One region of the Lysinibacillus sp. CNPSo 3705 genome, then DNA from elsewhere that is predicted to be linked to it. Evidence: riboswitches for the same ligand, from Rfam matches in the RefSeq annotation. Region 1 holds a riboswitch; the other holds the start of a gene.
The links. Region 1 has a riboswitch for thiamine pyrophosphate ahead of tenI (thiazole tautomerase TenI). Riboswitches for the same ligand answer to the same signal wherever they lie in the genome.
Positions count from the first base shown of each region.

Region 2: it holds a riboswitch for thiamine pyrophosphate, as region 1 does, so the genes downstream of both, thiM (hydroxyethylthiazole kinase) here and tenI (thiazole tautomerase TenI) in region 1, are expected to answer to the same signal.

Region 1 covers NZ_JAQZSD010000014.1:49,506-65,726, reverse strand. The annotation lists gene PVA17_RS08410 (anti-sigma factor) at 1-668, opposite strand, end outside; gene PVA17_RS08405 (RNA polymerase sigma factor) at 658-1,155, opposite strand; gene PVA17_RS08400 (DNA topoisomerase III) at 2,375-4,549, shown strand; gene PVA17_RS08395 (hypothetical protein) at 4,727-5,035, shown strand; gene PVA17_RS08390 (GNAT family N-acetyltransferase) at 5,524-6,075, opposite strand; gene PVA17_RS08385 (TetR/AcrR family transcriptional regulator) at 6,081-6,713, opposite strand; TPP riboswitch at 7,528-7,635, shown strand; gene tenI (thiazole tautomerase TenI) at 7,725-8,351, shown strand; gene thiO (glycine oxidase ThiO) at 8,355-9,485, shown strand; gene thiS (sulfur carrier protein ThiS) at 9,503-9,700, shown strand; gene PVA17_RS08365 (thiazole synthase) at 9,703-10,470, shown strand; gene PVA17_RS08360 (thiazole biosynthesis adenylyltransferase ThiF) at 10,467-11,486, shown strand; gene PVA17_RS08355 (YfbM family protein) at 11,729-12,226, opposite strand; gene PVA17_RS08350 (hydrogenase maturation protein) at 12,339-14,045, opposite strand; gene PVA17_RS08345 (sugar phosphate isomerase/epimerase family protein) at 14,747-15,571, opposite strand; gene PVA17_RS08340 (DUF6005 family protein) at 15,568-16,221, opposite strand, start outside.
Region 2 covers NZ_JAQZSD010000045.1:11,036-27,256, forward strand. The annotation lists gene PVA17_RS17360 (DHH family phosphoesterase) at 1-718, opposite strand, end outside; gene PVA17_RS17365 (YtpI family protein) at 809-1,114, shown strand; gene PVA17_RS17370 (DRTGG domain-containing protein) at 1,326-2,633, opposite strand; gene PVA17_RS17375 (metal-dependent hydrolase) at 2,786-3,469, opposite strand; gene PVA17_RS17380 (M24 family metallopeptidase) at 3,699-4,787, shown strand; gene ald (alanine dehydrogenase) at 5,311-6,426, opposite strand; gene PVA17_RS17390 (universal stress protein) at 6,806-7,255, shown strand; gene PVA17_RS17395 (class I SAM-dependent methyltransferase) at 7,496-8,425, opposite strand; gene tpx (thiol peroxidase) at 8,515-9,018, opposite strand; gene PVA17_RS17405 (RDD family protein) at 9,459-10,076, opposite strand; gene sppA (signal peptide peptidase SppA) at 10,089-11,102, opposite strand; gene mbcS (acyl-CoA synthetase MbcS) at 11,393-12,982, opposite strand; TPP riboswitch at 13,208-13,306, shown strand; gene thiM (hydroxyethylthiazole kinase) at 13,396-14,151, shown strand; gene thiD (bifunctional hydroxymethylpyrimidine kinase/phosphomethylpyrimidine kinase) at 14,151-14,975, shown strand; gene thiE (thiamine phosphate synthase) at 14,965-15,597, shown strand; gene PVA17_RS17435 (alpha/beta-type small acid-soluble spore protein) at 15,778-15,990, opposite strand; gene thiI (tRNA uracil 4-sulfurtransferase ThiI) at 16,143-16,221, opposite strand, start outside.

The DNA of each region.
Region 1 (16,221 bases):
AAATTATATAAATCTTTTAATCTTATTTCCTCTGTATTATTTTTAAATTGAATTTTTATCTTGTCCTCATCGGATAATTCTTTTTCTTCACCATTGTTGAGTAATAGAGTATTTTCATCTAAGAAGGTATATGTGATGTTAACACCGTCCCTGTGGGATTTCGCTAATTCAGAGAAAAAATTCCATTTCTTATCAGCTAGAATATTCCAACTCTCATAAATAATAATTTCATCTTTATATTTATTATTTCTAGAATCCTCCATAGCTAAAAGATAACGATTGTTACTTTTGGTTTGGAATGTCAAAGTAACTGTTGTTCCATGTCGTTGAATGTTTTTTTGCACATTATTCTCATCTGCTATCCACATATGGACAAAAAGAAAATAATAACTCACAGATATAATGAGAAAGAAAGCTAGTAATGATCCTGCGACCACGAAAATTTTTCTCCTATTTTTGAAACGCACTTTTTTTAAATAATCAATACTCTCCTTTCCCTTATTAATTTCACGGGTATTTTCTACCAAAAAACCTTCTTGCATTTCCATTACATATTTTTTGCATTCTTCACATTCGCTCATATGTTTTTTCATCTGTCTAGTAGTTTCTTCACTAGTCAATTTTTCTATATAACTGGGTACTAAATCTTTAAAAATATCATGGTTCATATTTTATTACACCCTCTCTTAATTCTTTTTTTGCACGATAATATGTAACTCTTGCCCAATTATCAGTTTCTCCAACAATAGAACCAATCTCCTTAAAAGAAAGATTACCTAATAACCTTAAGTAAAGTATTTCACGCTTTTTATCACTCAGTTGATGAGCTTGCTTGAAAAAATTAACTTTATCTTCTTTTCTAAAATATTCTTCTTCTAAGTTGGAGGTTAATGGTTTCATATCACTTAATGACTCTAATAATTGCTTTCTTTTTTTATCATGATTCAGTTCCTGTAGCCAAACATTTTTTGCAATAGAACATAGCCATGTAGAAAATTTCACTGTTCCATTATCATAAAATTTGTTTATAGACTTAATCGCTTGATAGAACGTCTCCTGCGTTAACTCTTCAGCAATTTGATGATTATTAGTTAGTGCCAATAAATATCTAAAAACGAAATCTCCGTATTCTTGAAATATATTATCTTTATTCACAGTTTACCTCCTTTCATTAGTATGAAAAATATATGACTTCAAATAGCTTGAAAAACTCCAAATAGCGGTCGTTTGGTTGATAAATATAAGATATCACTTTATCTTTAATTTCATTTTAATAATTTTTTCCAACTATAAGTCAAGCTACTTAAAAAGTTAATCATTCATATATCCAAAATTTTATTAATTCGTTACAGTTTTTTTAAAAAAAATTATTTCTCTTCTATCTTTATTATGTCCACTTGATTATTTCCTAAGAATAATATTTGTTCAGATTAATTTCATTAGGTTAAAATAACCTTCATTTCGTAGAAAACTATTTTTTAAAAAAGTCAATTCTTAATTTAATCCTTATTTTTCAAATTCCACCTTTTAACTAAAATATTCGTTGTTTGGATATTTTTCATATGTTAATTGAGCATATTTAGACCCTTTTTTACTTGTTAAGCCTTTTACCAATACCGTTCCATTAGCTAGCAATTTCTTCACCATTATTTTTAGTAGGCTCCCTCTTCTATGCTTTTCCAGATGACAAATTTACAGCCCCTTTTCCAGTTATTACAGCCCAAGCTTTTTTGGCCTCCAATCACGCTATGACCACATAATGGGCACTTCCCCACTGCTTCAAATTTCTTTTTCGCTCGTGTAACTTTACTGAGTGTTACATCTTCACTATTTTTAATCGTTTCAACGGCATTGCCGGTAAAATTAACAATTAAATGTAGGAACTGTTCCTTCGTAAACTTACTCTTTTCAAAATGGTTTCCAATCTACCAGTAAACGCTAAATCAAATAAATCTCTTACAGGAAAAGTTTCTATCAAGTTTTTACCAAGCTCCTACACACTAAATTTTTATTTCGCATAACTATATAGCCGACTGTAATAAGTTTCTTTATCGTCTCTGCCCGAGTAGACGGGGTACCAATGCTATAACCGCTTAAAACATAGCCTCCATGATTTCGTTACTATCTTCATTTTCAATCACTTTATCACATCCATCACTCGTAATATTGTTTTTTCAGTATAGTTTTTAGGCGGTGTTGTTTCATGGTTTGTAATTTTAACTTATTAAAATGTCTAAAAGCCTAGATTATTAGTCAACCTAATTAGAGTTCTTAATAAAAGATGGACACAAATATTAATATAACCGTTATCCTTAAAATTCATTTATAATTATTAAACATAAAGTTGTAATTATTATTAATAGGAGAAGTGCATATGAAGATAGTAATTGCAGAAAAACCAGACCAGGCTGCAAAATTAGCTGCCCCCTTTTCTTTTACAAAAAAACCGGGTTATTTCGAAGTTAAGCCAAACACCTACTTTCCAGCTGGAGCACTTATCACATGGGCGATTGGACATTTATGTGAACTGAAAGCCCCGGAAGAATATAATTCTACATGGAAAAAATGGACATTAGAAACATTACCTATTATTCCAGATCGATTTGAATATAAAGTGACTAAGTCAAAGTATAAACAATTTAATGTAATCAAAAGTTTAGTAAAAAGATCAGACATTCAAGAAATCATTATTGGTGGTGATGCTGGGCGTGAAGGTGAATTGATTATCCGCACCATTTTAAGAGTATGCGGTGTTAATAAACCGATGAAACGTCTATGGATATCATCTTTAACAGAAAACGCTGTAAAAAATGGGTTTGCTAATTTACTACCAGAAGAGAAGACACGCGATATATATTTTGAAGCACTAAGTCGTTCATGTGCAGACTGGCTAATTGGCATCAACACATCCAGATTATACACGGTACTCCTCAAAAGAAATGGCGTGAAAGATGTATTTTCAATTGGTCGTGTACAAACACCTACACTTGCACTAATAGTAAAAAGAGAGCATGAAATTGCAAATTTTAAATCAGAACCATTTTGGGAAGTAGAAACAGAGTTTGATTTCGATGGAAAATTGTTAAAAGCAAAATGGCATAAAGATAACATTTCAAGAGTTCAAGAGGAACGACAAGCCATTGCGATTGCTAATTTCTGTCTCAATAAAAATGTAGAAATTAATAGTATTAAAAGAGAAACAAAGGAATATGCTCCCCCATTGTTATTCAACTTATCTGCATTACAAGCTACAGCAAACAAAGCTTATAAATTGTCACCACAAAATACGCTGGATATTTTGCAAAAACTTTATTTAAAGGGCGTTGTTTCCTATCCAAGATCTGATTCACAATTTTTAACGAATGAAGAAGCAAAAACACTACCAAAGATACTAGAGCATTTAAGTAAAATTGATAAATACAAAGGTCTTCTTCCGCCACCGACAAGTTCAATTATGAATAATAAAAGATTTGTGAATGAAAAAAAAGTAACCGATCACCATGCAATTATTGTTACCGAGCAAATACCAGACGTAGCAATGCTAAGTCCAGAAGAAGAAAAAATATATGATTTAATTGCAAGACAAGTCATTGCAGCACATTACAACAATGCCATATTTTCTTACACAACGATTCATTCACTTGTTGATAAACGTGCAGAGTTCATCTCTAAGGGCAAAGTGCTAATAGAAGAAGGTTGGCGTAAGGTTATTTATCATTCTAAAGATAACTCACCTACAGACAAAGATGAACTGCTCCCCCTATTACATGAAAATGAGCAAGGTATCGTTGCGAAAGCGAACGTAAAAAAAGGTGAAACCCAGCCACCAAATCGTTATTCTGAAGGAAATTTGATTACTGTAATGAAAACAGCGGGTAAACATTTAGAAGATGCGGAATTAGAAAAGGTCCTATCGAAAACGGAAGGATTAGGTACTGAAGCTACACGCGCTGGAATTATTGGTACATTAAAAGATCGAAACTATATCGAAGTTAAGAAAAACCAAGTATTCGCAACGGCTAAAGGAATGTTACTCATTGAGGCACTAGGTGAAAGTATCTTAACGTCCCCTTCCATGACAGCCAAATGGGAGCAACGACTATCTGAAATAGGTGAAGGCAACGCTTCTCCTAAAGCATTTATGGAACAAGTAAAAAAGCTTGCTGACAAATTGATTTCAGATGCTAACAAGCGTGAAAAGGAATGGTCATTTAATCAAAATACAGTCGATAAAATCACTGCAAATAATCCGTATTCTAAAAAATATACTAAAAGAAAAACAGTTGTTGGGAAATGTATCCTTTGCGAAGGATCAATCATAGATCATGGCACTTTTTACGGTTGTTCAAATTATAAAACAGCAAATTGTAAATTCTCGGTTTCAAAGAAACTTTTAAGAAAAACTATTTCACAATCGAATATGAAAAAACTCTTGGCAGCTGGTGAAACAGACTTGATAAAAGGATTTCAAAAAGGCGAAAAAACTTTTAATGCCCACCTTATTTGGGATAAAAAGGAGCGAAAGATTAATTTTAAATTTCCACAATAACTTATTGAAAATCGTTTGTATAAATTAAAAATAAAGATTAGTCTATGCCTTGATAGGCAAAAAGAAAGAGCATGTTTTAAAAAAGGAATAATCAAAACATGCTCTTTCTATATTTTATTGAATCATTCTAAAAAAGTTTGATCATTTCTATGATCGCGAACGAAAGAACCCGCCGAAGTGACGGAAGAATCGGCAGAGCGACGGATGGAACTATCGAAACGAAGGAAGGAACTGACGAAACGACGGAAAGATTCGCGAACGACGGAAGAACGTGCTGAAGTGACGGATGAATTGGCAGAGCGACGCATGAAACCATTGAAACGAAGGAAGGAACGGTCGAAACGACGGAAAGATTCGCGAACGACGGATGAACGTGCTGAAGTGACGGATGAATCGGCAGAGCGACGGATGAAACCATTGAAACGAAGGAAAGAACGGAGGAACGACGGAAAGATTCGCGAACGACGGATGAACGCGCTGAAGTGACGGATGAATTGGCAGAGCGACGGATGAAACCATTGAAACGACGGAAAGAATATTTCCTCCATTAAAGCCGCCCTTCAATGAGAAACATGCCAAGGACAATCCCTCAGCCAATTTTCAGTGCTTCTTTGGAAAAACCCCCACTATTCAGGAACCATTTTAGAGATTCAGGCGTAAATCGAGCAATTGGAATTGCTGTGAATGATGAAATACAGTAGCTGAATTAAAACAATGTATTGCATTGGCTCTCACTTACCATACTCGAAAGCATCTACCAATGCTCGGGATATAAAGAATAAACATTCAAACATTTTTCGGTGAAATGGTGAAATATAGTAATGTCAATATTTTTTAGCAAAGCAAAAAGAAGTGAGCTGTATGTTAGCTCACTCACTCACTACTTAGCATAATGTTTTTATAGCAAACTTTAGACCTTTTGTTGCTCCAACGTTACTCCATTCCTGTTCCTCTATTTTACGGTGGAATAATTTTCACACATTCCTCACTTGTTTCTCAAAGTATTCATTTTGCAAAATACCCATATGAATGATGTCATACCATGTACCATCTCTAAATAGACTTTGTCTACTGCTTCCTTCCTGAATAAACCCTATCTTGTTGTACAAACTAATAGCTTTATCATTAAATGAAAATACTTTAAGGTAAACTCGATGGAGATTCATTTCGTAAAAAGCATAATCCAGTAGTAATTTCAATCCCTCTGAACCATATCCTTTTCCCCAATATTCCTTTTCACCGATGTCAATAATACATTCAGCATTTCTATTTTTATAATCAATGTTGATTAATGCAACAATGCCAATTGGGGATTCCTTACCTTTTTCAACCATAATATAGCTTTTCCCTGCATGAGTGCCCAAAATAACATGATCTACAAAATCTTTCGTTTCTTCCATCGGATAAACATCTAAAGATGGGTTCGTGGAATGCATAACTTCCATATCATTTCTCCACTTGTGATATAGTTCTGTATCTTCCTTGGTCATTTTTCTTAGTTTCACCCTAGATGATTCAAATAACATAATATTCACTCCTCGTATGTTTCGGATTTTGGATTGATTAATTTTTCTAAAGAAAACAGTAAGACGGATAATTGATCCTTTACTTTTGTTTGTTCATGTCCCAGTTGAAATGTGTCCAACATTAAACCGTTAATAAATGATAGGATATACCTCGCAATTGAATCAGTAGATTGTTGAGGTCTAAATTCTCCTTTTCGCATTCCTTCTTTCAATACTTCTTCTATTGCTTCAGTAGTTCGATTATAGCGTTCAGAAATGTAAGGGAAATTATCTTTATTATTTACGTATTTATATGATAAAAAGAATTCCGCCTTTGCAAAGAGCAATGTTTGGTCAATTGCCTCAATATAAATTTGCTGTTCTTCAATCCAGTTTTTTATTTGTGGCCAAAGTAGGCCTTCATCAGATGGCACAAAATATTGAATGTCTTTCTGGTCATCATATTTTAAAACTTCGATAAAGACATGATTAATATTATCGAAATAGCTATACAATGCACCTCTGGATATTCCAGCTTCGTCCATAATATCTTGCATAGTTGTGCGAACAAAACCTTTCTCGATAAACACCTTCTTAGCCGCTTCTATCAGTTCTTTCTCTCGTTCTTTTTTATATTCTTCACTAACTTTTGGAGCCATAAGCCACCTCCTTAATGAGTGACAAAACGCACATAAAAAACTATACATCGTTGTCGTTTATATTTTAGATTATACCGACACTAGTGTATAGTTTCAACCTTTTATAACATGGATAATGTCTTAAAAAATTCACATTCTACTATATAAGAATGTGATGAGTCAGCATTTAAGAAAGCAATCCGACTAAGTATTTCACAAGTAGAAGAAAAGAAAATAGAACTTGGTATTCAACAATTAGCAGCTTGTATAATCGAAATGTATAAGAAAACTAAAGATTATCCGATATCATTTAAGCCTTATCTTTAAATATTAATATTTGAGACTGCTAGAAATCTATATAGTTACCAAGTATTCGTTATATCTTTGGGAACAGATAAACCTTCAGCTAATTTTGCCTGTATAGTTTCAAAGCATTTTAAACAATCCTGTTTTTTATTTTGCTCAATTAAAAATTCTAACAGTAGAAACATATACTGTTCATTGAATTCATCTAGCTCTAGCAACTTTTGTAAGCAATTATATTTCAAAAGCGAATTAACAAAGTTTATACTTACAACATACTCTTCAAGCGCACAATACTCTTTGCTTTAAGCGGAGTCTTATTTGAATAGCCCATGAATATTCTTACTCCGCTAAAAAATCACCTTCATAGCAATTTAGTAATTGCTGAATTGACGTCTCATCTTGATTCTCCCGTTCTGTAAATTCATTTTTCCCCCAGCCAAATAAATGGAACCCCTAGTAATCTATTCATAATGATTGACATCTTCATGAATAGTGCTAATATTGGAAATAAATTAAATAAAATAAATAACTTATCCGCTAGGGGTGCCTTTGTAAAGGCTGAGATTGAAGTGTGACTTCGGGACTCTATGAACCTGACCTGGTTAATACCAGCGTAGGGAAGTGGTATACGGAAATCTGTCCTTTTCATCTCCAGCCACTTTCTTTACCAAAAAGAAAGTGGCTTTTTTGCATCCTACATTTGGAAGGCGGGTAAGTCTTAAAGAGGTGACCCCCATTACTCTATTATCAAAAGCGATTCATCTCATTTCTAATGGAAAAATGCCAATGGAACAACTAAGTGAAATTTTAGCAGACATCCATCCATATGCCGACGCTATCCATTTGCGTGAAAAACAAATGACGGCAAAAGAATTATATGAAGCTGTCAACCTGCTTTCCCGAGTTGGCGTTCCGTTATCCAAAATAATCATTAATGACCGGGTGGATGTTGCCGTTATTACAGGTGCGGAAGGAGTCCAACTAGCCTATCATAGTTTAAATGCATCTATGATTAAAGCCAACTTTCCTCAATTGACGGTTGGCTGTTCCATTCACTCGGTCGAAGAAGGAAAAAAGGTTCAACGCTTGGGAGCCGACTATGTGATATATGGTCATATTTTTTCTACCCAATCAAAGCCAGGATTGAAACCAAGGGGTTTAGAGGAATTAAAAAAACTTACTGGTTCACTAGATATTCCTGTTATTGCAATCGGCGGTATTGCTCCTGAAAATACTAAACAGGTAATAAACAGCGGGGCCGACGGTATTGCTGTGATGTCAGGCGTTTTAAACTCCGATGATCCTCTATCTGCAATAAAAGTCTATCAAAAAGAAGTTAAAATGGAGATGTGATGAGTGAAAAATACATTTGATGTTGCCATTATCGGTGGAGGAATTAATGGCTCTTCCATTGCCTATCAACTTTCTAAACTAGGAAAAAAAGTCGTCATTCTTGAAAAAGGAACTTTGGCCAACGAAGCCTCCAGTGCAGCAGCAGGTATGCTGGCAGCACAGGCGGAAATGGAACACGACGGTCCATTTTTCCAATTGGCATTAAAAAGCCAGGCGATGTTCCCCTCCATCACTAATGAATTACTGACATATACGGGGATCGATATCGAATTTGTGAATAAAGGCATGTTAAAAATTGCAGAAACGGAAGAATTAGCTACAGCGTTAAAAAGTCAGGTATTGTTCCAGCAGAACTGGGATTCCGGCATCCAATGGCTCGATGCAACACTAGTAAGAGAAATGGAACCTGCATTAGCACCAACTGTTGCCGGTGCGATGTTCCTTCCAAATGACGGCCATGTGCAGCCTGCAAAATTATCACTTGCCTTCGCAAAAGCTGCAGAGCATTTTGGTACAGAAATCCGCGAAAATACAGAGGTCCTTTCTTTTATTTATGAAAACGGCGTTGTCAAAGGAGTAAACACACCAGCGGGAGCCTTCTATTGTGAACAGGTCGTTGTCGCTACCGGCGCCTGGGCTGCCGATTTAATGAAAAATACGGGAATCAACTTGACCGTTTATCCTGTGAAAGGAGAATGTTTTTCTGTAAAGCCGAATAAGCCGATCGTTCACAGGTCAATTTTTTCAGATAAACGCTGTTATTTTGTTCCTAAGCGAAATGGCGAAATTTACATTGGGGCCACAGTCGTGGAAAATACGTTTAATAAACAAGTAACAGCTGGAGGAATTGCTACCTTGATTGAACAAGCCGTAAAGCTGATTCCCCAGCTGAAAGATGCCCCGTGGGAACGGGTGTGGGCAGGAATTAGGCCGCAGACAGCTGATGGGATTCCCTATATTGGCGAGCATCCTACTATTAAGGGGCTATTTGTAGCTGCCGGACACTATCGAAACGGAATTCTATTAAGCCCACTTACTGGCAAACTCACAGCCCAGTTGCTTACAGGTCAAGTGGAAGATGAACAGTTTCTTTCTGCGTTTCGCATTGATCGATCTCAAATATCAGTTAGTTAGGAGGACAAATCTTGGAAGTGATACTAAATGGAGAAAATTTGAAGTTGTCAGAGGAAATTGTGTACGTTTCGGACCTGCTTGAATATTACAAATTGCTAGATAAAGTAGTTGTAATTGAGGTAAATGGAGAGATCCTGAACAAAGTTGATCATCAGGAAACCCTGCTCTCTGACCGAGACCGTATTGAAATTGTACATTTTGTTGGAGGCGGATAATTATGTTAAAAATAGGTCCTTATTCATTTCAATCCCATTTGCTGCTTGGAACAGGAAAATACCCTAATTTTGATATCCAAAAGCAAGCTGTTGCTGAATCGGAGTCAGAAGTCCTGACATTTGCTGTTCGGAGAATGAATATCTTTGAAGCGAACCAGCCAAATTTTTTAGAAAAGATTGATAGTAAAAAATATACTTTATTGCCAAATACAGCAGGAGCCGAAAACGCAGTCGATGCCGTCCGCATTGCAAAGCTTGCGAAAGCATCCGGCCTTTGCGATATGATTAAAGTAGAGGTTATTGGATGTGACAAAACATTGCTTCCTGACCCTGTTGAAACGTTAAAAGCAACAGAAGAATTAATAAAGGAAGGGTTTATTGTGCTTCCATACACATCAGATGATGTTGTTTTAGCCCGAAAGCTGCAGGAATTAGGCTGCCATGCCATAATGCCAGGAGCCTCACCGATCGGTTCCGGACGGGGAATCATTAACCCGCTTAACTTAAGTTTTATCATTGAACAAGCAACGGTGCCAGTTATTGTCGATGCTGGTATCGGCTCTCCTGCTGATGCAGCAATGGCAATGGAACTGGGTGCTGATGGAATTTTATTAAACACAGCTGTATCTGCAGCAAAAGACCCTGTCAAGATGGCAAAAGCTATGAAACTTGCTATTGAAGCCGGACGCCTTGGCTTTGAAGCTGGTAGAATTCCGAAGAAACGCTATGCTACAGCGAGCAGTCCTTTGGAAGGGATGAGTATTGGATGAATGATCGCTATTCACGACAGGAATTATTTGCACCAATCGGGGAATCCGGACAGCAAAAAATTTCAGCTAAACATGCATTGATTGTTGGAGCTGGAGCGCTGGGAACAACAAATGCAGAAGCACTAGTCCGCGCGGGAATAGGTAAACTGACGATTGTGGACCGAGATTATGTGGAATGGTCAAACCTGCAGCGTCAACAGCTATACGCTGAAGATGATGCAAAAAACAGAATGCCTAAAGCGATCGCAGCAAAAAAACGCCTGGAGGCCATCAATTCAACTGTAACGATCGAAGCAATAGTAGCAGATGCGTCAGTGTTTGAGCTGGAAGAATGGGCAAAACAGGTCGATCTCATGATTGATGCGACCGATAACTTTGAAACAAGAATGATGATGAATGATGTCTCGCAAAAATACTCAGTACCCTGGATCTATGGCGCTTGTGTGGGGAGCTATGGTATTACATATACGATCATTCCTGAAAAAAACCCTTGTTTTTCATGTTTATTGGAAACAGTTCCTATCGGAGGTTTAACGTGCGATACCGCGGGAATCATCGGTCCTGCCGCGCAAATGGTTACTGCCCATCAGATAAGTGAAGCTTTAAAAATATTAGTGGATGATACAGCAGCATTGCGAAATAAGTTACTATCTTTTGATCTTTGGAAAAACCAATATAGTGCGATAAAAGTGGATAAGATGAAAAAAGATGATTGCCTATCATGTGGGAACAATCGGACATATCCCTACCTATCATTTGAAAATCAAACAACAACAGCTGTACTATGCGGAAGGGATTCTGTTCAAATCCGGCCTTCCGCAAAAAAAGAACAGGATTTAGCCAAACTGGAAAAAGTTTTTTTGCAGCAAGGCGGGAATGTTCAGCGCAACCCTTATCTATTATCTTATAGTGTCGATGATCACCGTTTGGTTATTTTTAAAGACGGGCGGGTTTTAGTCCACGGAACAAAAGATATTGTGGAAGCGAAAACACTGTATCATCGCTATTTAGGATAAAAATTTGAATGAGGCTGGACAAAAAGTTTTTAGCTGTTGAAAAACCCGAACTACATAACGAAATGTATTTAGTGTTTCCTAATAGTTCGGGTTTTCTTTTTATATTGCTTTAGAAATTTGCCTTCATAATTTCCCCCATCTTGTACCGCTTTGGTAGGATATATAATAAACCCCTTCGTATCTCAAAATGTACCCTATCGAGTAAATCTCTTGACAGGGTACGGTTTAAGATTGATGCGGTTTTAATAAATGCTGATTAATATGTCATGCCCCCGGGCAAGGCTTTGTTGATAAAAATGGATTAACTGATCGAGTTCCGCTATAAGTTCCGCGAAAAGCTCCACGGCTTCATCGTCCGCCCAAATATCTGGATAAATCTGTTTGGCTCTAAAAATTGTTGGCTTGAATTGTTGCTGCAAGACAGTCCTATCCATAGAATGAAGAGCTTCTAAAATGCGGGGAAGCTCTTCAGAACCAATGACACTGACAAATTCTTCAGTATCCAGCACGTGAACGCCGACAATGGCCTCGCTTAATGGGTGGTTCTCGATTGGCTGTGAGGCAGAGATCCCTGTTAGCAAACAATGCAATCCGTCCCATAATTTATCCATTTCATTTACGGGACAGCTATGATTTTCTATAAGCTCCTCAAGTCGCTTGACGATATGGAAATTATTTAACTCAGCAATTTCATCCGCTAAAGCATTGTTTAACGATAAGTAACTGGCTATAATTCCCATCGTGTATCTTCCCCTTTATTTTCTATCAATTATATCTCATCATTCAAAACGGCAAACCCTCTTCTATGTGTAGGCGTTTGGTCCGCCCCATTCCGATGAAAGGGAATTAGCACTAATTATTTGAAATCGTTATTTTATCATTTAGAAGAACGCTTGGCTGATCACAAGCTATTTTATAGACAAATTTTTTCCGGGCAATATGGTAACTTTTATCTTCTCCATAAAAGTTAATCTTCATTTGTTCTAATTCTTCATGGCGATATTCTGCTAATGGCTTTTCTTTTTCATCTCTTTCTCGTTCTGCTTGTTTATTTGCAATAATTTCATCATAAAGAGACGAAGATGCCCAATATTCAGCAACTTTTTGTATTTTTTCATTAAAATCTTGGACATTACCTGTAAAATAATCATCAATTAATCCGATTTCTTTTGCTTTTAATGTACTTAAGGCAGGACATGTTTCAGTAATTTCAAAAGCTAACTCTTTCCCCAAGCGTTTTGGTAATAAATACGTCCAATATTCTGAACCATATAGGTTCCCCATTTTTTTATAATGAGGATTTAAAACAACACCTTCTCTTGCAAAAATAAAATCACCTGTAAGACCTAGTATGACCCCTCCTGCACCAGCATTTCCTTGCATAGCAGTCATAACAATTTTGTCTGGTGTATTTAGAATTTCAAGAATCATATCATCAATCGCATTAATATTTTCCCACGATTCATCCCCTTGATTTTCAGCATATTCAATAGTATTTAAGTGAATGCCATTAGACCAAAAATCATGTCCACCCATTAAAACTAATACTTTACTATTTTTTGTTTTCGCTTCTTTAATGGCTTGTTGAAGTTTCTTACAGTGTGAGGTGTGCATAGCGCCATTATAAAAATCAAAGTGCAAGTACCCTACTTGATTTTTTTCTTTATAGTAGATTTCTCTGTATGTTCTTCCTTCAATATCGTCAAAAGGGGTAATAGGGAATTCAGGAACATTCCTTAATAAATGTGATAGAGCAAGTGATGCTGGTAACTTTATCCCACCTTTTTTCTTTACGTGACTAATCCAAATACTCCCATCAATCGTTCCTACACATACTGCATCATCACGATAGCCAAGAATTTCCCCACTATTCCCAACTATTCTGTCATCTACATGACAACCGAATAAATAGTACTCTTCACCGAATATAGTATCGAGAACTCCAGGGTTACTATCAGCAGCACGAATTTTTCTTGCAATAGTTTCAGAATTATCACTAAGCCAATGAATGCTACGGTCAGATTGTTTCATTGATGGTAAAAGTGTACCTTTCACATTTGAATGATTATAATCTAATGGTTCAGGAAAATACTCTTCTTTTTGATATGCCTTAAACTTCTCCAATAAATCAAGTAATCCTTTTACAGCTGCATGTGTTGCTTCATGTCTGTATAGCGTGCTTTTACTAACTTCACGCATCGAATAATTGTTTGTAGACCAAATATCTCCTGCATCCATTTCCTGATCTGCTTGAAGTAGTGTAACTCCCCATTCTCTCTCCTGCCCCATGATCGCCCAATCAATAGAAGAAGGTCCTCTATCCCCTTTAATACCAGGGTGTACAATAATACATACATACTTCTTCCAAATTTCCTCTGGGATGGCAGTCTTCAGGAACGGACAGATAATCAAATCAGGTTTTGAAACTTCTATTGCTTGAATCATTGCGTCTATTGTTGAGGTGATATGAATATCCACTTCATATTTTCTATCTGTCAATTCAACGTAAAAACGTTGGCTCATGCTGTTATGAGCGGATGTTATAAATAATATTTTCATTTTAATCCTCCAATATCTTTCTATTTGATAATGATAAACAAAATTTAACAGGGCTTGTTATTGTTTTTAGATACACAATGTATACCTCATTGAACCAATGGCATGCGTTTTTTCTGATATTTGATTGGTCTTTTGGTTCGCATTAGAATCCTAAATGAAGCCCTGCTTATGTGATGATGAGTCATTTACTAGTTGACAATCATGTATCATGCAAGAGGGCATTTTCTTTTTCAAGCCCTGAAAAAAAGCGCCCTTTAATTAGGAAAATTTCCCAATGTTCTCATTTTATTTTTTCGAGGGATGTGAGTCAATGCAAGACATAAAATAAATACAATAAAAAACTTCAAAATCACAAAATTGACATATAATAGACAAATTATCAATAATAACCAATTTATAGACGTTGGAAATGTTGATATATCAATAGTTTGACCCACTTTTCAGAAAAAGACTTTTTGATCGTATTTTTATATAATCACTTTGATGAGTACGCTTTGGAAAAGTAAATTGGTTATAATTAAATCCACTAAGCTGAAGGCGTTTTAGTAAAAGCTTCTATTGCTGATGAGGGAAAATGGACAAAACTAGTTAAAACTTTAAAAAGTGCGAGAAATCAATTCCTGATTTCTCGCACTTTTCTGATTTTCTCACTAAATCTCTGCCTCTTTCCTTTACGAAAACAGTTAGTTAGCTTTTACATATTAAACTTGCACCAACTGCAACGCCTTCTTTACCTCCTGTACATCTTTTGCTAACACGCTCTTCACATTCGATCCGAACCATTCCAATGATGCATCTACCTCCACGATTGAAAGTACCTCTGCTAGAAATTCATTATAATCAATGGCACCTTCAAACAATGGAACCATCCCTTCTCTCGACCCTGCTGCAGCATAAACATTGTTTGGAGCAAAAACATCGAGTTGTGTGCGTGAGGCAATATTTTTAAAGTGAAAATGTGAGATATAAGGACGAAGTTGCTTTGTAGCGACAATAGGATTTATCCCTGATTCCCATATATGCAAAACGTCAAAGTTCACTCGTAGGCTTGAGTGATTCGTTTCTTCGAGTAACTGCATCGTCGATGGTAGATTATCTGTCAATGTATTCGGATGCGTTTCAACAAGCAAATATTGCCCTTTTGACTTAAGATAATCACAGAGCATTCTTAGTCTGAAAATAAGTTCTTCCCTTTCTTTCCGACTCGTGTCTGAGCTGCCCTTCTTTCCTACAAATGTGCGAATCTTATTTGTTCCCCAGCGCCTAGCAAGGGCAGATAACTTTTCTGTTTCAGCCATCATCTCGGAAATTGGTGCTTCTAATGGCAAATAATCACTAAGCATACTTGTTTCTAAACCGTAGGAGCTTAGCCAATCTGCTCCATAATGAAGTTCATCTGCCAAGTTCTTTGCATGAACACCCCAGAGCTCGATTCCTTGAAAACCTTGATTTTTTGCAAATTGGGCTAATTGGTCAATGGAGTGGAGATGGTGCCGAAACGAGATTGTACAAATAGATAGTTTCATACTTTAACCTCTTTCTTATGCTGTAATGTTAACCATGCTTCAAAACTTTTTTGTAATCCTTGCTTAATCTTGAACTCAAGGAGATTTTGTTCTTCTAACTTCACAAAAATATCTTTAGCTACTAATAAATCTTGTGTCATCGCAAGTTTCATCACTCGATAATGAATCGTTGTATAGCCATTCACTAAACGCTCAATATCATCACACCATGTGTCAAAGCTTTCCTCATCGCGGCCAAGTGCTTCCCAAAAAAATGCAAACGCATGTTCATACGCATATTTTCTGATCGCTATAACCGGCAATTGTTTTAATGTAGTCGGAAGTTTTGACATATTTTCTTTTTCTTTTCCTGCAATATACTCTTTAACAATCTCGGTAATTGCATCGGTCAACGGATTACAATGCAGCTTTATACATGTATTAAAATAGGCTTCAACCGTCTCTGTAGTTGGCGCAATAATCGTCTCAGCATTAAAGTAATAACCACCTTCGACAGTTGGCTCTTGGATTGCAGCTAAAATTCTCTCTTTCGGTAAAATCCCTTCCCAGCGAAAATCAGGGTCATACATAAACCAATCTCCCTCATTTTCTGTTGATTCTAGCATCACATAATGAGGGAATGGACGTTGATGAAATTTATTCTCTCGCTC
Region 2 (16,221 bases), on a different contig from region 1:
CTAACAATGACGCCTCTGACGGTACAACATTGAATTCTGCCAGCAATTCCTTTGTCAGCTTGATATGTGCTGCTCCATACGCATCCATTTTGAAATTTTGATAAATATAGCCCTGTAAATTTAAAAGCTTTTGCTCCATTTCATACATTCCATCGAAAATTTGATTTCGATCAAAATTATATGTAATAAGCTCTCCTGCAATTTTAAACGTTTTTACGGTCGTGCTAGGGAATTGGAAACGTCCAGTATCCCCTACAATACCAGCAAATAATAATCTAGCGGAGGCATCGGGTAAAATCCAGTTTGCTACTTGTTTCCCTTCCTCAAAAAGCTCATAAATCATTTCACTACAAGAGCTCGCATTCGTATCCACCCATAGTAAATCACCATACGGATCATCATTTGGATGGTGATCTATTTTTATCATCATTTTTCCTTTAGTATAGCGTTGATCGTCAACACGTTCAGTATTAGCCGTATCTGTCACTATAACTAAAGCATCGTCGTATATATCATCCGTAATGGAATCTGGATATGCTAAAAATGATAAAGATTCATCATGCTCACCTACAGCAAAAACCTTCTTTTCCGGATAATTTGCTAAAATAAGCTCTTTTAACCCTTGCTGAGATCCATATGCGTCTGGATCTGGACGCACATGGCGATGGATAATGATTGTTTCATATGAAGCAATTGTGTCGATGATTTGTCTTTTCAAATTAATTTCCCCCAAATAGATAGTAATAACCGTTAGCATTTTTCTCTAATTATCGTTACAATAATGACTAGTTATGCTAGGAGGTTTACTATGCTCAATTTAATATTTGTATTTGCAATAATCATATCATTTGTTTTTTATTTTTATTTTAAAACAAAACAGTTTCGTTCTTCATTACCAATCGCTAAAAATTGGTACAAAAGCAAAGCCAATGTAAGTTTCGGTGCATTTATCCTTTTATTTGGTTTAAACCAAGCCTATTTATTCCCTGGGTTATATACATTTATTATTGTAGCAATTCTTATCGTTTTAGGCATCTTTGTTGTTATAGAAAATATTAAAAGGGTTCGCCACTACGGTCAATTTGTTGACGAGGAGTACCGAATTAACCAATAAATAATCAATTATGCACCGGCATAATTACGTTTGGAATCGGCTTTGTAATTAGGCCATCAGGTGTTTTTTGTACGACGTAGGGGGAGCGGCACTGATGCAGGTCAGTTAGCTGTGATAGACTAATAACTCCCCTCCGATTCCGTGACACCCGCTGAAAGAAGTGAAAGGGATGGTCTAGCATTTACCCTAGACCATCCCTTTTTGCGTTTTCTTAACGTTCCAGTAGTTGGAACATCATCATAGCCTTCCCAACAAGCATTTGTTGATTAAACACTTCGAAGTCCATTTTCACAAACTTACGACTCATATCTAATATTCGAGGCTTTACAGTAAGTGTACTTTCCATTTGCACAGGCTTAATGAAATAAATCGTCATGTTTTCGGCAACTGCATCCCCGCGTTTACGGCGCTTTAATGCGAATGACCCTACTTCCGCTAACAAAGTTGTGAATGCTCCATAAGAAATTGCACCGTATTGGTTTGTCATTTGTGGTGTTACTTTAAATTCTACGATCAATTCTTCATCGCCAAGTACCTTCATCTCGTTTTTCACTAAATCATCAATCGTTTCACCATGCTGCGGTTGTCTTTGAGCAAGCTGAAGCGCTTTTAGTACATCTTGTCGACTAATCACACCTTGCAATATATTGTCATCATCCACAATTGGTAATAGGTCAATCCCTTCCCAAATCATACGATGTCCTGCAGAAGCAACGCTCATTTTCATCGATCCAGCAATTGGATTTTTTGTCATAACCTTATCAATTAGCTCGGTTTCTTCTCGACCGATAACGTCTTTTACGGTAATCATCCCAACAAGCTTATTGTTTGCTGTAACAACAGGAAATGCACCATGAGTTGTTCGTTCATTTAGCTTTTGGAAATGATGAATTGTTTCATCATTTCGAAGAACAGAAGTATCCGTCATCGGCACATAAATATCTTCAATAAATAAAATATCTTTTTTGATTAACTGGTCATAAATTGCACGGTTAATCATTGTTGCTACGGTAAAGGTATCATAGCTTGTTGAAATAATCGGTAAGTCCAAGGAATCTGCAAGTAACTTGTTTTCCTCAGTTGTATCAAAGCCCCCTGTAATTAAAACAGCAGCACCAGCTCGCAGTGCATTTTCATGTGCTTTTATACGGTTACCAACGATGAGCAAGCTTCCAGCATCTGTATAACGCATCATATCTTCTAATTGCATGGCACCGATAACAAATTTCGTTAACGTTTTATGTAGACCTGTTTTTCCACCTAAAACTTGGCCGTCTATAATGTTAACTATTTCAGCGAAGGTTAATCGCTCAATATTTTCTTTCTTTTTCTTCTCAATACGAATTGTTCCAACACGTTCAATTGAGCTTACTAAACGGCGATTTTCCGCTTCTTTAATAGCACGGTATGCCGTTCCTTCACTCACCTGCATTTCCTTTGCAATTTGACGTACTGAAATTTTATCACCTACGGGTAATGATTCGATGTATTGTAAAATTCTCTCATGTTTTGTAGACAAAATATCACCTATTTCTCAAGCATCAAATTCTGCTCTTAGTGTACCATATTTTTTATTAAAATATTTAATATAAAATGATAATTTGTTTTACTTTTCCCATCGTTTCAACTACGCACGTGGTGCCAACTCATATAGTACAGCAGTGTCACAAATTAGGAACAGTTAACTTTTTCACCTACTTTTAAAATTTGAACCTCTGCATTTTGCACTAAATCTGCAAAATTTTGTGGATCCTGCTCGATTGGAGGGAATGTATTATAATGAATTGGTACAACAATTTTCGGCTTCAAAAATGAAACTGCACAAGCCGCATCCTCTGGGCCCATCGTAAAATTATCACCAATCGGTAAAAATGCAATATCAATAGGATGGCGTTCTCCTATTAATTTCATATCACTAAACAAAGCCGTATCCCCTGCATGATAAATCGTTAAGTTTTCGATAAATAATAAAATTCCAGCAGGCATCCCCATATATATAATTTCATTATTTTCTGTTACAAATGACGAACCGTGGAACGCTTGCGTGAACTTCACTTTACCAAAATCAAATTCCTTAGCTCCCCCTATATGCATTGGATGCGTTTTCACTCCTTGCCAAGAAATCCAATTGGCTAGCTCATTCGGTGCAATGACAAGCGCATCTTTTTTCTTCGCAAGCTCGATTGTATCACCGACATGATCATTATGGCCATGTGTAAGTAAAATAATATCTGGAGCCTCATCAGCAACCTTTAAATCTGTTAGCCCATTCCCGTTAATGAATGGATCTATTAATATTGTTTTCCCATTTGATTGAATTTTAACAACTGAATGTCCATGATAACTAATTTCCATATAAGTTTCCTCCCCGCAGTACATATTGTGCTACATCATTTTTATTCGCTATCCATGCGATTTTTCCCTTTTTTTGATATGCTAGTACAGAGAATAATAGATTCTTTCCTAACAGAGGTATACCTTGTAGGAAACAATTATTCATTTCGTTGAAGCCCCATGCTGGGGAGGCTATTATTTAGCCAAGCACTTGAAATTTTTTTCAATGCACTAAGAGGAGGAACTGTGTATGTTAAAGGTTGAAGAAATTCAAAACTATTTACAACAAAACCAAATTGATGCCGCTTTCGTAACGACACCTGATAATGTTTTTTACGTTTCAGGCTTTAAAAGTAATCCGCATGAGAGATTACTTGGCGTGATGATTTTTAAAGAGGCAGAACCTTTTTTAATTTGCCCAAAAATGGAAATCCCAGATGCGAAGGATGCAGGTTGGCCTTATGAGGTCATCGGTCATCAAGATACTGAAAATTCAATGGAAGTTCTTGCCCAAGCTATTAAAGCTCGTAAAATTAACCCACAAACATTTGCTATTGAAAAAGCTCAGCTCATCGTAGAGCGTTTAGAGGCCCTACAACAATCATTCCCGCAGGCTAGTTTTGTTCGTCTTGACGAAAAAATCAATGCAATGCGAGTAATTAAAGATGAAACAGAATTAGAAAAATTACGTAAAGCTGCAGAACTAGCAGACTATGCTATTGAAATCGGCTGTAAAGAAATTGCTGAAGGCAAAACAGAAATGGAAATCTTAACTGCGATCGAAAGCGCTATTCAGGATAAAGGCTGCAAGATGTCCTTTGAAACAATGGTATTGAGCGGTCCAAAAACAGCCTCTCCACACGGTAAACCAGGTGCTCGAAAAATAGAAAAAGGCGATATGATATTATTCGACCTTGGCGTAATTTACGACGGTTATTGTTCTGACATTACACGTACGGTTGCCTTTGGTGAACCTAGTGAGGCACAAAAGGAAATCTACAACACAGTATTAGCCGCTAACACAAATGCAATCGCAACTGTAAAACCAGGTGTTCGCGCAATGGATTTAGATAAAATCGCTCGCGATACTATCACTGACGCAGGCTATGGCGAATATTTCACACATCGACTTGGTCATGGACTAGGCATTTCTGTACATGAATTCCCATCTGTTACAGGCGCTAATGAAATGACTATGGAAGAAGGCATGGTCTTCACAATTGAACCAGGTATCTATAAATCCGATGTGACTGGTGTCCGCATTGAAGATGATGTGGTAGTAACAAAAGATGGCGTAGAAATACTTACAAAATTCCCGAAAGACTTGATTGTACTGTAAGTTTATTTAAGGAAAAGGAAGCAACCGACATGGTGCTTCCTTTTTTAGTATAAAGTATAGCTCTTCCGCAAAGGGTTGATTTCCGTTCCAGCTGGGCGCTTTCCTGGGGGCGTCCGATGAGCCGCTTCGCTGCAGGGTCTCGGGCCAACACGAGGTTGATCACGAAGGCGTTATCACAGGATGTGATGGTTTTAGCCTTCGTTCCTCTATCGCTGATCCCCAAGGAGTCGCCCAGCCTCCACTCCAATCAACTATCTCACATAGTGTGTATCTTCTTGCATAGCACTCTAATTTATTCCCGTGGGAAAGCTAGACCCTTCCGGAGCGGATGTTTCTGTGCGATAGCGTAGCGGCAGCAACAAATGTTTTAACTGTGCGATAGCGTAGCGGCAGCAACAATCTTTCCTGTAGCGAAAGCGAAGCGACAGCTACAAAGGCCTAAGTCGGAACGGAGCCATAGTTCTTCAACAATACAAAAGGAAGCACTCATCATTAAACATAGTGCTTCCTTTTGTTATGTTACTTATTGAATTAATTCATCAACATTTACATATGGCAGACCTTGAGAATCTGCAACAGCCTTGTAAACAAGATGTCCTTCTATAGTATTAACACCTAGTTTTAGTGCAGCATTTTCAACACATGCTTGTCTGTAACCTTTATTCGCAATTTGCAGCGCATAAGGAATTGTATTATTTGTTAAAGCAATTGTTGATGTACGTGGTACAGCTCCTGGCATATTTGCTACCGCATAATGTACAACTCCGTGTTTTACATAAGTTGGATCATCATGTGTCGTCACTCGATCAGATGTCTCAAAAATTCCGCCTTGGTCAATAGCGATATCGACTACTACTGAACCCGGTTGCATTGACTGAATCATTTCCTCAGAAACAAGCTTTGGTGCTTTAGCTCCAGGAATTAAAACTGCCCCAACTACTAAATCTGAGTTTTTCACTGATTCTGCAATATTATAAGGATTCGACATTAATGTTTGAACATCACGGCCAAACAAATCCTCTAATTGACGTAAACGCTCTGGGCTTAAATCAATAACCGTTACATCAGCACCCATACCTACAGCAATTTTTGCCGCATTTGTTCCAGCTATACCGCCACCGATTACCGTTACTTTACCGCGAGGTACACCCGATACACCACCTAATAAAATACCTTTACCTTCATGATTCTTCTCTAAGAATTGTGCACCAATTTGCGTTGCCATTTTACCAGCAACCTCACTCATTGGTGTTAAAAGTGGTAAGGATCCATTTGCTAATTGCACTGTTTCATAAGCAATGCCTACAACTTTTTTATTTAAAAGTGCCTGCGTTAATTCAAGCTCTGGCGCTAAATGTAAATAAGTAAATAAAATTTGACCTTCATAGAAGTAATCGTATTCTGATGCTACGGGCTCCTTTACTTTCATAATCATTTCTTGTGCCCATGCTTCTTTCGCTGTCTCAACAATATGAGCACCTGCAGCAACGTAGTCTGCATCTGTAAAGCTTGAGCCTAAACCTGCTCCAGATTCAATGTACACTTCATGACCTGCATTCGTTAATGTAACAACCCCTGCTGGTGTCATAGCTACACGGTTTTCATTGTTTTTAATTTCTTTTGGAATACCAATCTTCATCTTCCCTGTCCCCTTCCATTACCTAAAAAATAAGCACATTTTGTTACATACTCTTCGATGTATTGATGCACCCCTTGCACTTCCATATTACCAAACATAAACAAAAAATGCTTTAATTAAAATAATAATAGATAAAATTTTTAATATTCTAACAAAGGTAAACATTTCAATTAATATATTGGTAATTAGTTATTCTGGTCGATATGAGATTTCCTGTAGAATGCCTCGAAAGTAACAAAAAAATTGCTTTTTGATAGTATTATTTATTTTTTTGTGCAAGTAAATGCCTTCACTTCTTCACATTTTTTATGACGGAAAGTATTTCCTTTAGAAAATCATTTGGTATAATCAACATATACAAATCAGGGAGGTAATTCAAATGGCTAATAAATATAAAAGCATTGTAGTCGCAGTAGACGGTTCTAAGGAAGCTGAATACGCTTTCCGTAAATCGATTGATGTAGCAAAACGTAATGAAGGTGCTGTATTAAATTTAGTAAATGTTATTGACACACGTTCTTTCGCTGCAATCGAAGCATATGATCGTTCAATTGCTGAGCGTGCACAAGCATTCTCTGAAGAGCTATTAAATGGTTACAAAAAACAAGCTGAAGAAGAAGGCTTAACAAATGTTAACCTTGTAATTGAATACGGCTCACCAAAAAATATCATTACAAAAGAGCTTTCTAAAATTGTAGACGCAGACTTAATCATCTGTGGTGCAACTGGTCTAAATGCAGTAGAACGCTTCCTAATCGGTTCAGTATCTGAAGCAATTGTACGCTCAGCTAAATGTGACGTACTTGTAATCCGTACACCTGAAAATTAATTTTGTCTTACATAAAAGGTATCCTATTTTGGGTACCTTTTTCTTATTGTTGAAAAACCTTTATGACTTTAAGAAGTGCAGCGGGTGATTGGCGTGAAGACTGGGCGACTTCTTTGGGATTAGCAACAGAGGAACAAAATTAATCCTCTCGTTTTTGCAGCGACTCGAAGTAAAAGCTATTTTATATTTATTCTTTTAGCGACAAACTAAAAGGTATCCTATTTTGGATACCTTTTATACTTATTTCCCTTCTTGCCACATCTTCACTTTTTCGAAGAACATAGCAAGAGCTTGTTTATTTTGCATGTTTGGTACTTTTGCTAATAATACTTCTTTTGGAGCATTGAATTCCTTACCTTGCTTTTGCAAAATGACAATGCTCTTTTCAAGTGCTTTATTGGCGAACATTGTATCCGGCAATTGAATAATCGCTTGAATCCAAGCATGCTTTTGAATGTATTTATGCAGTTGTTTCGACTGCTCAGACTCGAAGAGATGGGTTGGTGCTAAGAAAAATAAGTAGCCCCCATCCTTTGTGTAATTAATGGACTGCTCAATAAATAAATGATGTGCATAGCTCATTCCTTCTGAAGCGCATAGTTCATAATCTAATGCGACATCTTCATTCGGATAATACCCGACCGGTAAATCACAAACAACAGCATCTGCAGGATTTACTAATAAATCTTGTAAAGCATCTTGACGGAATAGGGAAACGGGCTGCTCTGTCAAATCAGCTGTAGCAGCAGCTATACGAATAAGTAACTCATCAACTTCTACACCTGTAGCTTCCGTTTTTCCGTCTAATAAATTCATAACTGTTAATAGTAAATTTCCTGTACCTACTGCTGGATCTAAAATAGATATTTTTTCTGTTTTTAGTCGCTCTGCAAATAGTTGCTCCACAAAATAACCAACTAATAATCCAAGAGTATCTGGTGTCATTTGGTGATTCGGCTGAGAACCTTTTCGCATCCCCTTTAAAACAGCAATTTGAATTGCTTTGCGCACATCTTCCTTTGTAGCACCGTCTTGTGAAAAGTCAACTTCCCCATCTAACCATGCCTCTAAACCATCTAAAATCCCCTCTAGTAATGTAACATTATGTTCTTTTTCTATTTTTTCAGCATGTTCATTTAGCATACCAAATAACTTTTCGATATTTTCCATACATAACTTCCTTTCAAGCAGAAAAGAGCCGTGACAAAAACTTGTCACAGCCCCTTTGTCTAGTAATATCTTAGCCTAATATCAATAAATTATGCTAGTGCTTTGACAGCTGCAATTGCCGCTTCATAGTCTGGATGGTTTGTTGCTTCAGGAACATATTCCACATATGTCACTTTGTCATTTGCATCCACAACAAACACTGCACGCGTTAGAAGGCGTAATTCTTGGATGTAGACACCGTATGCTTCACCAAATGAAAGATCACGGTGATCCGAAACTGTTTGAACAGCATCAATGCCTGCTGCACCACACCAACGTTTTTGAGCAAATGGAAGGTCAACAGATACGGTATAAATAACTACATTATCCCCTAACTTTGCTGCTTCTTCATTAAAACGACGTGTTTGTGCGTCACAAACACCAGTATCTAATGATGGTACAACGCTAAATAAACGAATTTTCCCCTCTGAATCTTTTAATGTAACAGGTGATAGATCATTCGCTAATACAGTAAAGTCTGGTGCTTTGTCTCCAACTTTTACTTCGTTACCTACAAGTGTTACTGGGCCATTTTTAAATGTTACTTGTGCCATATAAACGCCTCCTAATCTTCATATGTACATAATATTACTAAATGGAGGGAATTAATTGCAACTGAGACAGCTCATCAAAATAGTTTTGAAAGAATTTTCTCGAACCTGTTCTACCATAATTGCTTATGGTTGCACCATTTCTGCAAGCTCATCACCATAATATAGGGTTGATTTTCGTTCCGACAAGCGATGAGCCGCTTGGAGCAGGAAATGTTTTTTGCGCGACAGCGAAGCGGCAGCAGCAGGGTGTTAGTAATGAAAACGTTATCACAGAACGTGATAAATTTTCCTCTATTGCTAATTCCCAAGGAGTCACCCTGCCGGAACGAAGTCGTTAAATGTCATCCCAACTTTCGGGACTTTTCTCCAATGAACTAATCATTAATCACCTCTACCATCACAAAAAAAGCTGTCTCACCGTAATGAGACAGCTCAAGCCATTATTCTTCGTTATGTTTTTCCAGCTTTTCAGGTTCTGGTTTTTCCTCTAGAGGTGCAGATTTAGTCTTTTCCTCTGTGATTGGCAAATATGATTGCACAATATCTTTTTCAACATAAACTTTTTCATGAACGACTGTTGTATCCGCGAAAAAATCATGTAGACCTTGATTGTTTGGTAAAATGCCTACAAGAATATAAAGTGGCATGAAAATGCTATTGATGATACGCCCTATCCAATCACGGAATAACACATCTGACCAAGTCAGCTTATCATGCTTTAATGAAATAACACGCAATCCAAATATCATTTTCCCTAATGTTTGCCCAAAAAACTTCGTCATTAATACGAAATAACTGTAATAAAGAATAGCAGATAAAATCGAAATCGGTGCATACCATACAGTCTCAGATAATGACCAATCCATTAAATAAAAAATTGGGTTAACGAGAATTCCACCTATAGCTGTAATAACGAATCCATCTAATAAAAATGCCCAGAAACGTATCCAAAAGCCTGCCGTTTTTAACGCATAATTTTTATTCGTAATTGGCTGATTTATTAGGAACGTATTCTCCATAGAGGGTGAACCTTGCATAACAATATCATTGTTTGTCATTGTACTCCCTCCTTAGTTTTCGCCATATAAGTACATCATTTTTGGCGCTTTATAATCTGCCATAATTTTCATCAACATTTTTTCCTCTGCTGAAGGGCCAAACATTGATCCAATCTTCATCCCAACATATGATGGCCAACCACCCGTCTCATATGAATACTCAAATAATTCTGCATCCTCTAAACTAAAGTCTTTACGCATTGCAGTGATTGCTGCTTCCTCATCGCCAATCTCATCTACTAAGCCCGCTTCCAGAGCCTTCTTACCACTAAGAATTCGACCATCGGCAACTTTTTTCACATTAGCTTCAGACATATTACGACCTTTTGCCACAATATGAACGAATTCCTGATATGTTTCATTAATCATGTCTTGCATCATAGCACGCTCTTCTGGTGTTACTTCACGCATTGGGCTAAGCATATCTTTATGTTCACCAGATTTAAACGTTTCATATTTAATCCCAACTTTTTCTGCTAACGCCTGATAATTAATAGATTGCATAATGACACCAATCGAACCTGTAATTGTATCACGTTGCGCAAATATTTTATCTGCAGGCGCTGAAATATAATAACCACCTGAAGCTGCCATCGAATCCATAGTTACATAGATTGGAATTTGTCTCTCTTCTTTAATTTCCATGAGTTTTTTATAGATTTCAGCTGATTCCTTTACTCCGCCACCTGGTGTATTAACACTTAAGACGATACCTTCCACAGTCTTATCATTTAAAATATTTTCTAATTGATCTAAGAAAAATTGATGATCATAAGAAACTGGTTCCCAAAACGTACTTGAGCCAACATCTTGAATCGTACCGTCAACCTTTAAGTATGCAATACGTTTATCCATTTCGCCGCTTTCTTTAACTTCTTCCATCAAAGTTAAATCGTTTCCCGCCACCAAGCTATCAAAATTACTAAAGAAATTCGATTTAAAAATTGCAAAAATTGTGTTGATCCCTAATGAAAACAATAATAATACACCTGCAATTATTAAAGCGGTCCACCTTTTACCATTCATATCTTTCCGCCTCCTCATAACGTTATACGATTGATATCCAAATTTGTTTCATACTTATTGCAATAATATGCTTAGCACCATAACATGGGGTATACTTTTAACCATTCCAATCCACTTATAAACTAATTACACGTTTTGCAAATACCATTTTTTAGTAACCAACCAATACTATGCAATAAATTTAACCAATCCAGCTTATTCAACCTATACTACATTATCTTCTATTAAAAAAAAATCAAAGTTCATAAAAAAAGCAGGAACTTTGATTTTCGACATTATTTCCTAGGAAATTAACGATGATTACTATATTGGATTTTTTCTTGCTCACGTAATTCGACACGGCGAATTTTGCCTGATGTAGTCTTTGGTAGCTCAGTAACAAACTCAATAGCACGAGGATATTTATAAGGAGCTGTTAAAGTTTTTACATGGCTTTGTAGTTTTTTTATAAGCGTTTCATCACCCACTACTCCATCAGTCAGCACTACAAATGCCTTCACGAGATTTCCACGAATTTCATCGGGACTCGCAACTACGGCTGTTTCTTTTACTGCTGGATGCTTCAATAACGCATCTTCTACCTCAAATGGACCTATCGTATACCCAGACGAAATAATGACATCATCTCCACGTCCTTCAAACCAAAAATAGCCATCTTCATCTTTATATGCACGATCTCCTGTAATATACCATTCGCCCCTGAATTGTAAATTTGTACGTTCTGGATCGTTTAAATATTTCTTAAATAACGCGGGTGATTCACAATGCACAGCAATATCTCCTACTTCTCCAATTACAGTAGGATTTCCAAAATCATTAATAATTTCAACCGTATTACCTGGAGTAGGTCTGCCCATTGAGCCCATTCTAGCCTCCATCCCTACCATTGTTCCAACAAGTAATGTATTCTCTGTTTGTCCATAACCATCACGTACTTGTACATTAAAGACGTCGGAAAATACTTTTATCACTTCACTATTTAAAGGTTCACCGGCTGACACAGCCTGACGTATCGTACTTAAATTGAAGTCTTGCAAATTTTCAAGTCCTGCCATAAATCTGTATTCGGTCGGTGTGCAACACAGAATATTAATATTGAATTTCTCAAGCAATGAAAGGTAGGTTGCCGCATCGAAGTGACCTTTGTAAACAAATGCTGTCGCTCCACTTCCTAAAGTAGCAAGGAACGGACTCCATATCCATTTTTGCCAACCTGGTGCTGCGGTAGCCCAAACAATGTCACCTTCTTGTACACCTAACCAATTTGGTGCAGTAGTTCGCAAATGCGCATAACCCCAGCTATGTGTATGAACCGCTGCCTTTGGATTGCCTGTTGTACCACTCGTATAAGCTAAAAATGCAATGTCTGTACTCTTAGTCGGTGTAGAACTTATGTAAGTCGTCGGTTGATTTTGCATCTTTTCAAGCAATGGCTGCCAAGGTTCCTGTGCTTGACCAATAACAAACTGCTGTATTTCTTGTAAATTTCCAACATTATCAAATTGTTCAATATAAGGTTCAAATGCAACAACGCCTTTTGCATTGGCATGATTGATTCGATATTCAATATCCTTCGTTCTTAGCATTTCTGAGCTAGGTATAATCGTTAAGCCTGCCTTTAAGGCAGCAATATAAACGATATACGCTTCAACTGATCTTGGCACCATAACCAACATAACATCACCTTTTTTTAAACCTTGAGTTGTAAATACATGTGCTGCCTGATTTGCCTTTTCAAGTAAAGCTCGATATGTTAAGTATTGAATTTCCTCATCTTCGTTATAAACTAATAATGCATTTTTAGTAGAATCCTGTGCATATTTTTCAATTTCATCTGAAATGTTATACCATTCTGGTGCGATTAAATCTTCTCTTTTCATGGCAAATGCCCCCTTTTGTACGCTCATTATAAAACTCAATTTTTATCATTTTCAATGGAATTCACTCCAATTCATTAAAGTCGTGACATCTATCATGCTCTGCTATATGGCATCAGTCACGTATTAGTACTATCAATTTTTGACATAGCATTAGTGCTGTTTTCGCGAAGAAAAAAGACCTATTGAACACGAATGAATAATATGGTACATTTTGGTCAACTAAAAGCATGATTGCAGGGGGACTCAATTAGAGTTGAGAAGGTAAAACCTGACCCTTTGAACCTGTTAGTTAATACTGACGTAGGGAGCAATTCACATCTATTTACTGATGAAAGGCTCTTTTGCGTGTTTTTTTCTACACGAAAAAGAGCCTTTTTTGCACGCTTACGTCCATCCAACAAGGAGGACTAAAAATGTTATTTCATACTATCCGTAAACAAAATCCATTAATTCATTGCATTACTAATTATGTTGTAGCTAATTTCCAAGCAAATGGCTTATTAGCTATAGGCGCTTCACCAGTTATGGCAGATGACAGTCGTGAAGTTGAAGAAATGGTCGCAATTGCCTCAGGCTTATTAATAAATATCGGTACCCTTAATGAGCGAATGAAAGAATCAATGTTACTTGCAGGAAAAAAAGCAAATGCTCTTGGCATTCCCGTTGTTTTAGATCCTGTTGCTGCAGGTGCAACAACTTACCGGAAGCAAACGGTACAACAATTACTCAAGGAAATAAATTTTGCTGCTATTCGTTGTAATGTCGGAGAGCTTGCAGCAATAGCCAATATAGAATGGCAACAAAAAGGCGTAGATAGTGGTAGTGGTTCAATTTCTTTAGAAGTTGAGGCACAAAAAGTAGCTCAGCTTTACAATTGTATTGTAATTGTGACCGGTGAAAAGGATTTTATTACTGATGGCGAACATCAGCAATGGATTACAGGTGGAAATTCACAAATGACAGAAGTCACTGGAACAGGTTGCTTATTGAGTGCCATTTGTTGTGCTTCCTATCTTGTAGGACATAAGCCATTTGACCAATTAATAGAAACATTATCGCTTTATAAAAAAGTGGCAGAGCAAGCTGCTTCTTCCTCCCCAGCTATTGGCGATTTTCAAATTGCAGTATTGAACGAACTACACCGCCTCTCCAAGGGTGGTGAACAATGATGCATATTGTCACGACAATTGCTGGTTCTGATAGTGGTGGCGGCGCAGGGATACAGGCTGATTTAAAAACATTCCAGGAATTAAAGGTATTTGGAACGTCTGTTATTACAGCTTTAACCGCCCAGAATACACTCGGGGTATCGGATGTCTTACCAATTGAAGTTAGTTTTGTCGAAAAACAACTTCAAGCGCTTATCGAGGATTTTCCAATAAGTGCTATTAAAACCGGAATGCTGTTTTCCTCGGAAATTATTCAATCAATTGCACGGATTTTAACTGCAATAAATAGTCCGCTTATAGTAGATCCTGTCATGATTGCAAAAGGTGGCGAAAGCTTATTACAGCAAGAAGCAATTGAGGCATTACGCAGTTATTTGCTACCTATAGCAACAGTGGTCACACCGAACATTCCAGAGGCGGAAACCCTTTCTGGAAGGAAAATCACTTCTTTAACAGATATTAAAGAAGCAGCTAACGTCTTATTACAAATAGGCATTCAATGCGTCATTATTAAAGGCGGTCATTTAGAGGATAAACGTTATGCTACTGATTATGTATTTTTCCAAGATGGTCGGTCATTTTCCATGCAGTCCACTCGTATTGCAACGAAAAACACGCATGGTACAGGCTGTACGTTTTCCGCTGCATTAACTGCTTTTCTTGGTCGTGGACTATCTTTAGAAAATGCGATTGAGGAGGCTAAAAAATTTATTCAATTAGCAATAACTCATGATTTATCTATTGGTAATGGACATGGTCCTACAAATCATTTTGCTTATCAAAACTTGAAGAATTCCTGCGAGGTGATCATTCATGAAACGTGACGATCTACAGCTATATTTTATAATGGGTACAAGTAATGTTTTCAAACACGAGCCATTAAACGTTTTAGAGAAAGCTCTGCAATCTGGAATTACGATGTTTCAATATCGTGAAAAAGGACCAAATACATTAACTGGGCAAGCCTATGAAGATTTTGCTCGTAAATGTCAAAAGCTCTGTCAACAATATCATGTTCCGTTTATCGTCAACGATGATATCGAGCTGGCTATAAAGCTTAGAGCAGACGGTGTTCATATTGGGCAAGAGGACTTTCCCGTGTCGATGGTGCGTAATAAAATCGGCAACATGATTTTAGGCGTTTCTGTTCATTCACAAGCTGAATTACAAACTGCTCTACAATATGGTGCTGATTATGTAGGAATTGGACCGATTTTTTCAACTACTTCTAAAAGTGACGCCAATCCACCTAGTGGAACGAATTTTTTACAACAAGCTCGGATGCAATATCCAGAGCTCCCTATCGTTGCAATTGGAGGCATAAACTGTTCGAATGCTCCTATAGTATTTAAAGCAGGTGCTGATGGAATCGCAGTTATTTCTGCAATTTGCCAAAGTGAGGATATTGCAAATACAGTCTCTACATTGAAATCATTTGAAGGATAAAGGCAGTGGGGATCTTTAGCTATTCCAAGCGGATTTTTACAATGGTAGGGCATGACGCTTCTCTTTTGATATAGATAAATTACGCCCATTCATACGGGATAAAAATTAATAAATTTAAACAAACTAAAACCAGTGCCTTTTACGGTCACTGGTTTTAATTTTATAATTGCGATTATGCAATTATAGGTTGTTGTTTGGCATACCTTTTAATTGTGATTCTGCCATTTGTACAAGACGTTTAGTGATTTCACCGCCAACGGAACCGTTAGCACGAGCTGAAGCGTCAGCTCCTAATTGAACACCAAATTCTTGTGCAATTTCGTATTTCATTTGATCAAGTGCGTGCTCTACACCAGGTACAGCAAGCTTGTTTGAACTGCGATTTGAAGTCATGTCTCTCACCTCCTTGTGAATATAGAATGTGCGATATTAGATTTTTAATACAAAAATTTTTTAGGTAAATTGTGCCACGAAGGAAATAAACAAAAAAAGCCGACTCAAGATTTTTGAGTCGGCTCGTTCGCTTAGGAAATCGCAAGTTTCTTCTATAGAAGATCTGCAAATTTATCGGCTTCTTGCTCCTTTTTCGGGAAAATATAGACTTCACGATTTTTCACTGCTCGT